Regions from separate parts of the Sessilibacter sp. MAH3 genome, predicted to be linked through region 3. Evidence: predicted binding sites of a transcription regulator. Region 3 holds the regulator's gene; each other region holds the start of a gene.
What was found. The regulator LexA, encoded in region 3, represses DNA repair genes until DNA is damaged. The targets are predictions, from matches to a motif close to ACTGTNTNTANANACAGT.
Positions count from the first base shown of each region.

Region 1: the regulator LexA is predicted to act here: its motif matches at 1,213-1,230, upstream of ruvC (crossover junction endodeoxyribonuclease RuvC).
Region 2: the regulator LexA is predicted to act here: its motif matches at 1,532-1,549, upstream of recA (recombinase RecA).
Region 4: the regulator LexA is predicted to act here: its motif matches at 1,555-1,572, upstream of ACYQ2C_RS03350 (YebG family protein).

Region 1 covers NZ_BAAGIE010000001.1:208,702-211,982, forward strand. Annotated here, with positions in the region: gene ACYQ2C_RS00820 (hypothetical protein) at 1-317, shown strand, start outside; gene ACYQ2C_RS00825 (hypothetical protein) at 467-1,090, shown strand; gene ruvC (crossover junction endodeoxyribonuclease RuvC) at 1,239-1,760, shown strand; gene ruvA (Holliday junction branch migration protein RuvA) at 1,826-2,449, shown strand; gene ruvB (Holliday junction branch migration DNA helicase RuvB) at 2,494-3,281, shown strand, end outside.
Region 2 covers NZ_BAAGIE010000012.1:101,235-104,515, reverse strand. Annotated here, with positions in the region: gene mutS (DNA mismatch repair protein MutS) at 1-732, opposite strand, end outside; gene ACYQ2C_RS09400 (CinA family protein) at 1,007-1,504, shown strand; gene recA (recombinase RecA) at 1,698-2,744, shown strand; gene ACYQ2C_RS09390 (regulatory protein RecX) at 3,130-3,281, shown strand, end outside.
Region 3 covers NZ_BAAGIE010000001.1:356,718-359,998, forward strand. Annotated here, with positions in the region: gene ACYQ2C_RS01435 (hypothetical protein) at 370-882, opposite strand; gene lexA (transcriptional repressor LexA) at 925-1,536, opposite strand; gene nagZ (beta-N-acetylhexosaminidase) at 1,867-2,904, shown strand; gene ACYQ2C_RS01450 (mechanosensitive ion channel family protein) at 2,910-3,281, shown strand, end outside.
Region 4 covers NZ_BAAGIE010000003.1:138,682-141,962, forward strand. Annotated here, with positions in the region: gene ACYQ2C_RS03350 (YebG family protein) at 1,223-1,534, opposite strand; gene murJ (murein biosynthesis integral membrane protein MurJ) at 1,741-3,281, shown strand, end outside.

The DNA.
Region 1 (3,281 bases), 150 kb from region 3:
TAGGGCAGTCTCAAGAATTTTGTGTCATCAATGACTTTGGTTCCTTCAACCGATTAGGCAATCGTCGCTTCTTCTTATTAGAAGGTTTAACGCAAGACCTTTACAACATTCGTGTTGCTCGTACCATGGGTGCAACCGCTACAGACCCTGATTTCTTTGTTTTGCAGCAAGGGCAAGCTATTAACGGTTCTTTATCCGGAGTTTTGAACGTAGAAGACGCGAATTTATCGCTTCCCGCGGGAGATCTTGTCTTTGAAGTCTACGATGATCTAAACACCGACTCGTGTTTTACCCTTACCGTAACAACGGCTCTTTGACGCACGAATTTTTAACTAACCATAATTTCTAAGCTAACAAGTTTTTACTAACAACATTTGTTGAGCGATTTTAATCCTTAACGAGAATCTTATTTTAGGCTTTGGTACTTTCAATACCGCCAAAGCCATATTTGATGAGAAAACAAACAATGAAACCGTTTTTATCAATATTAGCAGGTTTGATGCTTGTTTCTGTGGCTACTCTGGCTAGCCAAGCAAGCGGTGTAAAACAAATAAGTGATGTGAAAACAGGTGTCCAAACCGACATAAATAACGCTGATGTAAAGCAAGAAGCCCAAGATACTCGCGCCGCTGAAGTGTCTGTGACCAGCTCTAAAAATCATTCGGGATTACGTTTGGGTGATCATTATCTAAAACCCGGCGCCGCAGTTGTGTTCGATCATAACTACGATGGCAAAACCGAATTGACCGAATCTGAAACCATCACGCTATCGTTCACACCGTCTTATGACATGGATATTATGTCAGTGACGGTGACGTCTACCGATCAAGATATGAGTATGAGTAGCAGCGATTTTTCTGGTGCTGTTACCGGTAACGATCCCGTGCAAATGGATGTAACTGTATCGTCAACCTTAGAGGGGCGGTATTATTTGAATGTGTTTATCGAAACCGAGACAGATGGTTTCAAACAAAACCGAACCTACGCATTGCCGGTAGTGGTTGGTAATCCGCCTGAGCGTCAACAAGCAAAAACCACTGTTGATAACAATGGTGAGCGAGTCCGAGTATTACATTCCTCTAAACCCTAGTACTGGAAAACCTAGCACTGAAAAACCTAGCACTGAAAACTCAGAAACTCCCAAAGAGTGGAGTTTCTGATGTTGTTATTCTTCATATGCTTGACCCAGAAGGCCGACGCTGACAGACTTCACCTGTATATAAATTCAGGCTTTTTCTATGGCGCTTATCCTGGGTATTGACCCCGGCTCTCTAAAAACCGGCTTTGGTGTTATCAATACCATTGGCAGTAAAAACGAATACATCGGTAGTGGTGTCATCCGTCTTCCTGCAGAATCTCCTTTGCCTGCACGCCTCAAAATCATCTTCCGTTCATTGATCGAAATTATCGAAGAGTATCAGCCTCAGCAAATGGCAGTAGAACAAGTATTTGTGTCAAAAAGCGCAGGCTCTGCACTAAAACTGGGTCAGGCTCGCGGTGCTGCTATTGTGGCTGGTGTACACTCGGAGCTTGAGGTTTTTGAGTACGAAGCCCGAAAGGTTAAACAATCCGTGGTAGGTACAGGAGCCGCCGATAAATATCAGGTTCAGCATATGGTCAAGCATCTGCTGCGATTGTCGGCTACACCTCAAGAAGATGCTGCGGATGCTTTGGCTGTGGCGTTATGTCACGCTCATACCCATCAGCATTTGATTGCAACCACTAAGTCAGTGGCTTTTCGACGTGGACGGCTGGTTTAGGCCGAATTGCTGTTACCTAGTGTCAACCCTATACACATATTTTTTATAACTGAGTTCAGACTTTTATGATCGGTCGCTTAACCGGTATTCTCGCCGAAAAACAACCTCCCTTTTTGTTAATAGATGTCAACGGTGTGGGTTATGAAGTGCAAGCTCCCATGACCAGTATTTATCAATTACCGGGGCTGGGAGAGAAGGTTACCCTGCACACGCATTTTTCGGTCAGCGAAAATGCACAACAGTTGTTTGCGTTTATTGATCAAAAAGATCGTTTGTTATTTCGTCATTTAATTAAAGTCAGTGGTGTAGGTCCTAAGTTGGCTTTGGCTATTTTGTCGGGTATGGAAACTCAGGAATTCGTGCATGCCGTGACTCTTGGTGATAGCACGCGGTTAGTAAAAATTCCCGGCGTGGGTAAAAAGACCGCCGAGCGTTTGGTAATCGAAATGCAAGATCGCCTTAAAGACTGGCAAGTGCCCAGCGAAGCTGCCGCAAACACCGTTACGGAGTCCTTCGATCTTGGCGTTAATCAAAACGCTATTGTTTCGGAAGCTGAAAGCGCTTTGATTGCTTTGGGTTATAAACCGGTTGAGGCTTCTAAAGCGATTAATCGTGTTCTTAAAGAGCACGCGCCTGAACGTTCAGAAGAGTTGATTCGTTTAGCATTAAAAAGTATGTTGCCCGGCTGAATCGTTCCATAAACTGCACATCTTTCGGTAAAAGATAATCCACTATGATCGACAAAGATCACCTTGATGCTCCCAGACTGGTTTCGGCGGTTGCCGATCAGCGTGAAGACGTGCTTGATCGCACGGTTCGTCCCAAACGCTTATCCGATTACGTGGGGCAACCTGTGGTTCGCGAACAAATGGAGATCTTCATCCACGCTGCAAAAAAACGCAACGAGGCCCTCGATCACACTTTAATTTTTGGCCCACCAGGGCTTGGGAAGACCACCCTAGCGAACATCATTGCCGCCGAAATGGGCACCGAGTTAAAGACTACCTCTGGTCCAGTTTTAGAAAGAGCCGGTGATCTTGCCGCGCTGATGACCAATCTTGAGTCTGGGGATGTGTTGTTTATCGATGAAATTCATCGTTTGAGCCCAGTTGTCGAAGAAGTTCTCTATCCTGCCATGGAAGACTTCCAGCTCGATATTATGATTGGCGAGGGCCCGGCTGCGCGTTCTATCAAGATTGATTTACCACCTTTTACTCTTGTGGGAGCCACTACCCGTGCTGGCTTATTAACCTCGCCGTTGCGGGATCGGTTTGGTATTGTGCAACGCTTGGAATTCGTCAATATTGCCGATTTGACCCATATCATTGCTCGCGCTGGCAGTTTAATGTCCATTCGATTAGAAGCTACCGGTGCTGCCGAAATCGCTAAACGCTCACGTGGGACACCACGAATTGCTCTAAGACTGCTAAGACGCGTTCGAGACTATGCAGAGGTAAAAGGTGATGGACTTATTACCGCTGAAGTTGCCGATGCGGCGTTAAATATGCTGAATGTCGATTC
Region 2 (3,281 bases), on a different contig from region 3:
GCGAATATGCGGCAGCGATGTGCGCTGGGTTTCTTGGGCATAAGAAAGTAAGCAACCAGCAGCGCCAATGGCAGCGTTCAGATTTCCACAGCCAAATCCCGATAAGTCTTTGGTGGCAAACTGCTCACACAGCAACCGGGTAGCCGTATCGTAATCAAATTCCCAAGGTGGGCGAGGTCGCTGACCACGTGTTTTCGGCGGCAGGTACTGGCCACCTAAATCTTCCGCAAACAATATTTCGGCGGGCTTTAATCGCTCAACTTCTGCCAATAATGCTTCTTCACCGAAGACCTCTAAAACATGGAAGCGGCCACTGCCAATGTCTAAGGTGGCAATTCCAAAACAGTTATCAACAACATTAACAGCTACTAATAAATTGTCTTTATTTTCGTTCAATAAAGCTTCATCACTAACCGTACCCGGAGTGACTACCCGCACAACCTTTCGCTCGACCGGGCCTTTGCTTTCGGCGGGATCACCGACCTGCTCGCAAATGGCAACCGACTCGCCCAAACGAACCAGCTTCGCTAAATAGGCCTCTGCTGCGTGAAACGGAACACCAGCCATGGGAGTTGGATTGCCGCCGGATTTTCCACGAGCGGTTAGTGTGACATCTAATAGCTCGGATGCTTTTTTAGCGTCATCAAAAAAGAGCTCGTAAAAATCGCCCATACGATAAAACACCAATTCGTGCGGATGCTCGGCCTTGATGCGCAGGTATTGCTGCATCATCGGCGTGTGGTGAGATAAATCGGCGGTGTCTATCGCGGAGAAATTTTGCGCGTTTTGGAGATTTTGTGGGTCCATAAAGACAATTTGATTGTTTACTTGGAATGAATGATCGCAATTTGCGACCGGTTCCGCTCAAGGTTTACTTGAGCTCGAAAATAAAAGCACGATAGTCTAACGTATCTCGTACATATACTCACTGATGGAAGCTAATCTCAGAGACGAGCTTCTCAGCGCGCCTCACCGAAGTACTGATAGGAAACCGATAGTTTAAATTATGAAATCAATGACAGAATCTCTTGCCCAACAATTGGGAAATCTATTGTCAGAAAAAAGTTTGACCTGTACCACGGCAGAGTCGTGTACTGGTGGCGGTATCGCTGCGGCAATTACTGAAATTCCGGGCAGTTCTCTGTGGTTTCAACTGGGTTGGGTTACCTACTCAAACCAAGCCAAAACCCAACAATTGGGTGTAAATGAAGAAACACTTAACACTCACGGTGCAGTCAGCGAAGCCGTTGTTCAAGAAATGGCGGAGGGTGCATTAAGAGCTTCGGGTGCTGATTTTTCGGTGGCTGTTAGCGGTGTAGCGGGGCCAACCGGCGGCAGTAAAGAAAAACCCATAGGTACAGTTTGGATTGCCTGGAGCTCAAAAAGTAATCGTCAAACTGTTAGTAAACATTTTCAATTTAACGGTGGGCGAGCCGAAGTTCGCCGTCAAGCGACCATGGCCAGCTTGCGTGGTTTGATCGAAATGGTACCGGGTAATGGCTAATGAAAAATACTGTATAAATAAACAATAACTGTTTTCTTATACAGTATCATGTGATAATTTAAAGCAACTGAATTCAGCCGCTTGGGTTCACTAATCGGTGTCATATTTTGTAAGCTACGGCTTTTGATACTCTAACCTTAAAGAACCAACGCAGCTTATGAAACAAAAAAACGTTAAACCCACGAGGATATCAATGGACGCCAATAAAGAGAAAGCACTTGCCGCGGCTTTAAGCCAAATTGAACGACAGTTTGGTAAAGGCACGGTCATGCGCATGGGAGACCGTGAACATCATAATATTCCTTCGGTTTCTACAGGCTCTATTGGTTTAGATTCCGCGCTGGGTATTGGCGGTTTACCAAAGGGACGTATCGTTGAAATTTACGGCCCAGAATCTTCTGGTAAAACCACTTTAACGTTACAAGTCATCGCTGAAGCCCAAAAACAAGGCGGTACCTGCGCATTTATCGACGCCGAGCACGCGCTGGATCCTATTTACGCTGAAAAGCTCGGGGTTAATGTTGACGATCTTATCGTTTCCCAGCCAGACACCGGTGAACAAGCTTTAGAAGTTGCCGACATGCTGGTTCGCTCCGGTGCTGTTGACGTTCTTGTGGTTGACTCTGTTGCGGCGTTAACGCCAAAGGCTGAAATCGAAGGTGAAATGGGTGATCATCACGTGGGTTTGCAGGCTCGTCTTATGTCGCAAGCCTTGCGTAAAATTACCGGTAATATCAAAAACGCTAACTGTTTGGCTATTTTCATCAACCAAATTCGTATGAAAATTGGTGTGATGTTCGGCTCTCCAGAAACTACCACCGGTGGTAATGCACTGAAGTTTTATGCCTCTATACGGTTAGATATTCGCCGAATCGGCTCGGTAAAAGAAGGCGAAGAAGTCATTGGTAGCGAAACCCGAGTAAAAGTGGTTAAAAACAAAGTTGCTCCGCCGTTTAAACAAGCAGAATTCCAAATCCTTTACGGTCAGGGTATTAACCTGTTGGGTGAAATAATCGACTATGGCGTAAAACTCGGTTTAATCGATAAGTCCGGCGCTTGGTACAGTTATCAAGGCGATAAGATTGGCCAGGGTAAAAATAACTCCATGCGCTTTTTGCGTGAAAATCCAGAGATTGCTAAAACTATTGAGTTACAAATTAGAGAAAAATTATTACCTGAGACAAGTAGAGAAGATGACGCCGTCGAGGTTGATGAAGAGTCTTCTGAAGTTGAAGAATAATATTAAGATTACTGATTGAGTCACCCATGAGTTAATCAGAGTATTTAATAGACTTTCATTAGTAAAAAGCCGACTTTAAATGTCGGCTTTTTTATTGATAAGAAACTCTAGGAACCTCTGATTAACTCATCCTTGATTTAATCAGAGGGAAGAAATTGAAAATGTGATTTCCAATTTCTTCACAATTTCAATCACTTGCCGTTCTTGAAATTGGCGACACATCCTTGTGTCGCGAGAAACTCTAGGTTAATCAGCGTCTCTCATAAGCAATCGAGCGTTTGAAAAATATGAAGTAGCATGTTTAATTTTGCAATTCGATTCAATCAAGGATAAGTTAGCCAGAAATTCCTATTGTATTAAATTGATTAATTGAGCATCGAATCTCGTGCCCAAAGACCTTAAGCAAACAACAGACTTACCTAAAAAGTTTACCGATTACGCAATTTATTTGTTATCGCGTCGTGATTACTCGACCTCGGAATTAACAAAAAAGCTGCACAATAAGTTTGCGACAGATGATGAGAGTGGGCAAACGAC
Region 3 (3,281 bases):
TTGTTTAGAAGTGTTTTGTGTTTCTTTTTGTACCTGATGATAGTGACTTAAAAGTCAATAAATAATTAGGTTGGGGAATCTATATTTCGAATTAATCAGTTTTTTTAAAAAATTGAGTTTTTAGTTTTAAGAAATTTTAAGCCTGCTTAGGCGGCAGTCATTAAAAATAAGACTGAAAGAGCGGGGTGGCGACCGAATAAACAAACGAATAAAAAAAGCAATTACACTGTTGTTAATTCTGTATTTATATAAATGTTTTAATAATTGTAGATGTGTTGTATTGCTTGCAGACAGTTACTTAACGTAAGAGCAATAAATATGTTTAACCTTGTTTCACAGTAGCTTTCTTATTCAGGCTTATTCAGATTGTTAATTCTGGTGCGTAACCAGTAATCCAGAACAGTTACCAGTGTTGGCTGCTTGGGTTAATTGCTCAAGTTGTTGGTCGTTAAAACCATCAAAAATGGCAACTACACAATGGCTTGTGCCTGTTATTAATGCTTTTTCGGTGACGGAATATAAATCTGATGTATTGTTAGGATAAATAATGCGAAGATTTTTTAGATTTACGCCGTAGTCAAGCAATACATTTTTATCAATAACTTCATCGCTTACCCAGCTTACCCATCGATTACCCGCTAATTGTGTTTGACGTGCAATCATTGGCAACAATAGTTGATCTAAATTCGAACAATATTTAGAAATTACCAATTGAGTAATGTTGCTTAAAACAGCACCGCTTTGCGATGCTGTTTCTGTATTAGATGCACGTTTGGATAGTGCTCTAATTGACTGTCTAGTAAACGCGGTTGTTTCTGAGATAAAGCCGAATTGATTGACTAAGGAGTCCGTAAACAGAGACATTTGTTGTGCAGAATCCATTTTATTACTCCGTATCAGTAATATAAGTACTTAAAAATCGAATTATTGGGTTTGTCGAATAACGCCGACACTTATACCTTCGATAGCAAATTCCTGCTCTCGAAGGTCAATGGTAATGATGTCAAATTCTTCATTTTCTGGAAGCAACTCAACTATAGAGCGGTTTTTACCGCGTCTTAGACGTTTTACGGTTACTTCATCATCAATACGGGCAACAATAATTTGCCCACTTCTTACTTGGGTTGTTTTGTGAACGGCTAATAAATCACCTTCTAGAATTCCGGCATTTTTCATACTCATGCCGCGAACGCGAAGAAAATAATCTGCTGAGGGCGAGAAAAAAGCGTTATCGATATTGCAATAATTTTCGATATTTTCTTGCGCCAAAATTGGGTAACCCGCTGCCACCAAGCCAATAATGGGTATACCAGACTCCTCAACTTGCTCTTTTAAGCGAATACCTCTAGAGGCACTTGGCACCATCTCAATAGCGCCTTTTCGCTCCAAGGCACGCAAATGTTCCTCTGCGGCGTTGGCTGATTTAAAGCCAAGTGCTAGAGCTATTTCTGCACGCGTAGGAGGAAAGCCGGTTGCATCTATATGTTCACGAATTAAATTTAAAACTTGTTGTTGTCGAGCGGTTAGTTTAATCATGTCTAATATGCTGATTCTTTAAGCGTGGGGCGGTAGTTTTTAAGGTGAAACGGCAAAGTTTATTGCAATTGTTTCTTCAAATTAAAAACAGTGTTGGCCGCACTGGGCTGGTCTTATATACAGTGTTTTAGTTTATACAGTGTTTCTACTGTACACGCAACCAGTAAATCAGAATTTAGTCATTGTTCGTTGATTAGAAACGCACGATGTAGAATTGAATTATGCCCGAAGTTTTTTTCTTTTATAGCCGCAATTATTGACACCTCCCAGCCTAAATATTAGTGTGCCCGCTTTTTAATTGCGTAATCTTTATTCGAATTGGATCTATAAATGGGTAATGCCAAGGTTTTAAGTGCCGGGCCAGTTATTCTTGATGTAGCCGGTACCGAGTTGTCGGCGGAAGATCGAGAGCTTTTGACGCATCCAAATGTGGGTGGTGTCATTCTCTTCGCCCGCAACACTAAAACGGCCGAGCAAACCGCTCATTTATGTCGCAACATTAAAAATATCCGCGAAAACTTGCTGATTTGTATCGATCAAGAAGGCGGGCGAGTGCAGCGCTTAACCGAAGGCGTAACAACCATTCCGCCCATGGCGTCTTTATCAAAGCTCTACCAGCAAAGCGCAGAAAAAGGCTTGTCATTGGCTCGTGAACTGGGTTGGCTGTTAGCGTTTGAACTCAGAACTTGCGGTATCGACAACACCTTAGCGCCAGTTTTAGATTTAGACGACAACCAAAACCCCGCTATTGGCTCGCGCTCCTTTTCTATCGATCCTTTAACAACGCTTGCGCTGGCAGAATCGTTTATTTTAGGTATGAACGAAGCGAGTATGCAGGCTGTTGGTAAGCATTTTCCGGGTCACGGATTCGTTAAAGTTGACAGTCACATTGATTTGCCGAGAGATCATCGGCCTCTTGCCGAGATCGCCGCTCGGGACCTAGTTCCTTTCGAGCAGCTGATTAAAAAGTCTTGTCTTGCCGGAGTAATGCCTGCGCATATTGTTTTCGAAGATGTCGACGCCAATCCTGTTGGGTTTTCGGCGCTATGGCTAAAAGACATATTAAGAAAGCGTTATGGTTTTAATGGATTGATATTTAGCGACGATCTGAACATGGCCGGTGCGAAATTAGCCGGTGGTTATTTGGCCGCAGCTGCTACTGCGTTAACCGCCGGTTGTGATTTTGTTTTGATGTGTAACAACCGATCCGGCGCCACCGAAATAGTTGATGGTTTAGATGGTTTTGCGCTTTCTAAACAAGCGTTAACCATTAAAAAAACCATGCTTTGCCACGGCAGTTACGAATTTAATCCGCAACTCAGCCAACGTAGAATGAATATCCTTGAACGACTAGCGAACGAGCTGTAAACGTCATGGCGCAATTGTACGCAACACTAGTCGAAAACCCGGTCGCGCAGTGTAGCCTTTTGTTATTGGCTACGGTGATTGTCGCGTGGCTGATGCGCAAGCTATTAAGGCGCTCGCTTTGCCAAGCCAAAAAAACCGTAAACCCTTGGGATGATTGCCTTTTTTACGCCCTTAAAACCCCGCTCAACTTCGCGGTTCTTCTGCTGGGTATCAGCTTTGCCATTTCACTACCTTTTAGCGATCAAGAGCTAATTGTTGAATACGCATTTTCGGCCAGACAATACGGACTTATCCTGTTATTGGCTTGGTTTTTAATTCGTGGTATTCGCCGATCCGAGAAAATTTACCAAAACGAAGTTTCTGCAAATCACAAGATC
Region 4 (3,281 bases), on a different contig from region 3:
TATCTAATCCATTAGAACTTTGTCCATTTTCGTAAGATAGGTTTGCATCTGAACTTAAGCGAGACCATAAGCGTGAGTTTTAGAGTTAACTCATACATGTCTTATATCGGATAAGTGCAGTTACTTTGTGATTAGTCTCTTTTCGGTAATTATATAACTGTTTAAACAATATGCAAAAGTGTGAACTACTTAATAGCTTTAAATTAAATGTTAAATTTTGTTTTCTTGTTCAAGAATAAGTAAATACTAATGTTAAGACTTGTTGTGCAAAATAATTCTGATCAGTATCTCTGATACTCATCCGTAATTTAATCAAGGGATAGAAATTAAAAATGTGATTTCCAATTCTTTAACCATTTCAATTATTTACCGTTCTTGAAATTGGCGAGGCTTGCCAGTATAGCTGGAAACTCTAGATTGATTAGAGCTTTCTATATTTTTTTGGTGGATTTTTGTAGTCGGTTTTTTTTTGGATTGTTCGATCAAATAAATCTTATTGGTTTGATCATTCCAGATTGAGATTGATAAACAAGGATTCGATTCAATGATGATATTACAAGTGAATTTCTATAAATAGCAAATCACTATAATTGTATCAAAAGAATTACTTAAATTAGGAATTAAGAGAGAAAAGCAAAAAACTGAAAATTAGATGAATATAATTTGTTAAATAGAAGTTTTGAATATAACAGTAAGATTCTCGATGTCGGCACAATTTCAATAAATGTGGATTATTAAAATTAGAGGTTCGTAATAAACATATTGTTTAATCTTGTAATTAATTCGGGTTTGCTTAAATTTATCCAAGGTGCAAATAAGGAATACGTTAAAAGAATTTTTAACTCATCTAATGAATGCTTGAACCTAAATAAAGGAACCTCCAATTAACTCAAGCATAAATTAATCAAAAGACAAAAATTGACAATGCAATTCCCGATTTTCTCAAAATTTCAATGCCTATCGTTCTTGAAATTGGCAGCAAGTCCTTGTGTCGATGGAAGCTCTGGGGCAATTAGAGTTTCCAAAAGTTTTTTGCATGAAATTAAAATTACGATCGCCGTCCTTGGCGATCTCAAACCAACATCCTGTCGGTAACATTAAAGGCTAGCAAAGAAGACTAACCCGAGAGGGGGTAATTCGTATAAATATTGGAGTCCTTTCCAAACGATATCCCTGATTTCTTAACCATCGAAAGTGATTTTCGATTGGTATAGCTCAAATTTTAAAGTGAAGACACGCCACTCAATGAAGTTACATTGCTGTCAGTTTTTGTGGCTGAAGATGATGAATCTTCAAATTTTTCCAACAGTGCGTCAGGTTTGCCTTTGCATGCTTTTACGAGTAGTTCTCGTCGTTTTGCGAGTAGCAAACCAATTTTTTCGGCCGAATCTTCGTCTAATCCAGGGATTTCCTGTTCAATTAGCGTTGTAATGTTTGCAGCAAGCTCTAGCATGCTGTCGTGTTCTTCTGCATCTTTTTTGTTGTCGAACATAGCGCCATCTCGATCACATTTCCAAACTGCTACAACAGCCATTTTCTTCCCCTTCTATAAGTACTGTATGTGTGTACAGTATTTTATTTTTGTCTGCAGGTCAACCAGTTTTAATGAGCGTTATGCATACAAAATAGTTAACGAGCTTGCCGAAGGTCTGAATTTCATAGCTCGACATTCGGTCACTTGCATATCAACACAGTAAAATCAGGTACACTGCCCAAAATTTCTGCCTAGGAATTCGCTGCTTGGAAAAATTACCACCTGAAAAAAATTCATCGTTACAAGAAGCTTCTGGAAAAAAAAGTCTGTTTCGCTCAAGTTCTATCGTCGGCTCAATGACCATGTCGTCACGCATTTTGGGATTGATTCGCGACGTATGTTTTGCGCGGTTTGTGGGTGCCGAGGCGGGGGCAGATGCCTTCTATGTGGCATTTAAGATTCCCAATTTTTTTCGCCGGTTATTTGCTGAGGGGGCGTTTTCTCAGGCATTTGTGCCGGTTCTGAGTGAATACCGTACTAAAGGCAGTTCTCAGGCCGTCAAGCTTCTCATAGATCACGTCTGTGGTGCTCTGGGATCAGTCCTGTTGCTCTTTACTGTATTGGCCGTTTTGGGCGCGCCTGTGGTTGCAACACTCTTTGCTCCTGGATTCGTGAACGATGAAGTTAAATTCGATCTGGCGACCGATCTTTTGCGAATTACGTTTCCTTATTTGTTTTTGATTTCCATGACAGGCTTTGCTGGAGCCGTGCTCAACAGTTATGACCGTTTTGCGATTCCCGCACTGACTCCGATTTGGTTGAATATCTGTTTGATTGGCGCTGCGCTTTTTGCTGCTCCTTATTTCTCGCAGCCTGCTTACGCGCTGGCTTGGGGCGTTTTGATTGCTGGGGTTGTGCAGTTGCTGTTTCAATTGCCTTTTCTGGCACAACTGCAACTCATGCCAAAGCCGAAGGTTAATTTCCGTCACGAAGGGGTTATTCAGGTACTTTCATTGATGGCACCGGCAATCTTTGGTGTTTCAGTAAGTCAGCTAAATCTACTTCTCGATACCGTGCTAGCGTCTTTCTTACCAACGGGAAGTGTTTCTTGGTTGTACTATTCTGATCGATTATCAGAGCTGCCCTTGGGCGTTTTTGCGGTGGCGATAGGTACGGTTATTTTGCCGAATTTATCGCGTTTACACGCCAGTGAAGATCCTGGCCGATTCAGTGCGACCCTTGACTGGGCACTCAGAATGATTGTGATGATTGCAGTGCCCGCTGCGCTGGCGTTGATTCTCTTAGCCGAGCCTATTCTCAGCACCTTGTTTTTATACGGTAAAACGACCGCTTTCGATATTGAAATGTCGACGTGGAGCCTTCGTGCTTATGCGTTGGGATTAGTCGCATTCATGCTTATTAAAGTGCTAGCGCCGGGTTTTTATGCGCGCCAAGATATGAAAACGCCAGTGAAAATAGGCATTAAAGCCATGATTGCTAACATGGTTTTTAATGTGGTGTTTGTGGTGCCGTTGTATTTTTATTTAAATTTAGGCCACGTTGGTCTTGCCTTGGCGACTTCTGTTTCGGCTTTCTTGAATGCAGGTTGGTTACTTCACGAGTTGAAAAAGCGCGAGGTTTATCAACCAGAGCCGGTATGGAGGCGAATGTTCTTTACGCAAGCGGTTGCTAATGGTGTTATGGCACTTTTGCTGGTCTTAATTCTCACGCAAGTACCTTCTTGGATTGAAATTAATGCCGCTCAACGATGTTTGTGGTTACTGCTTCTTTGCGTTGTTGGTGGTGG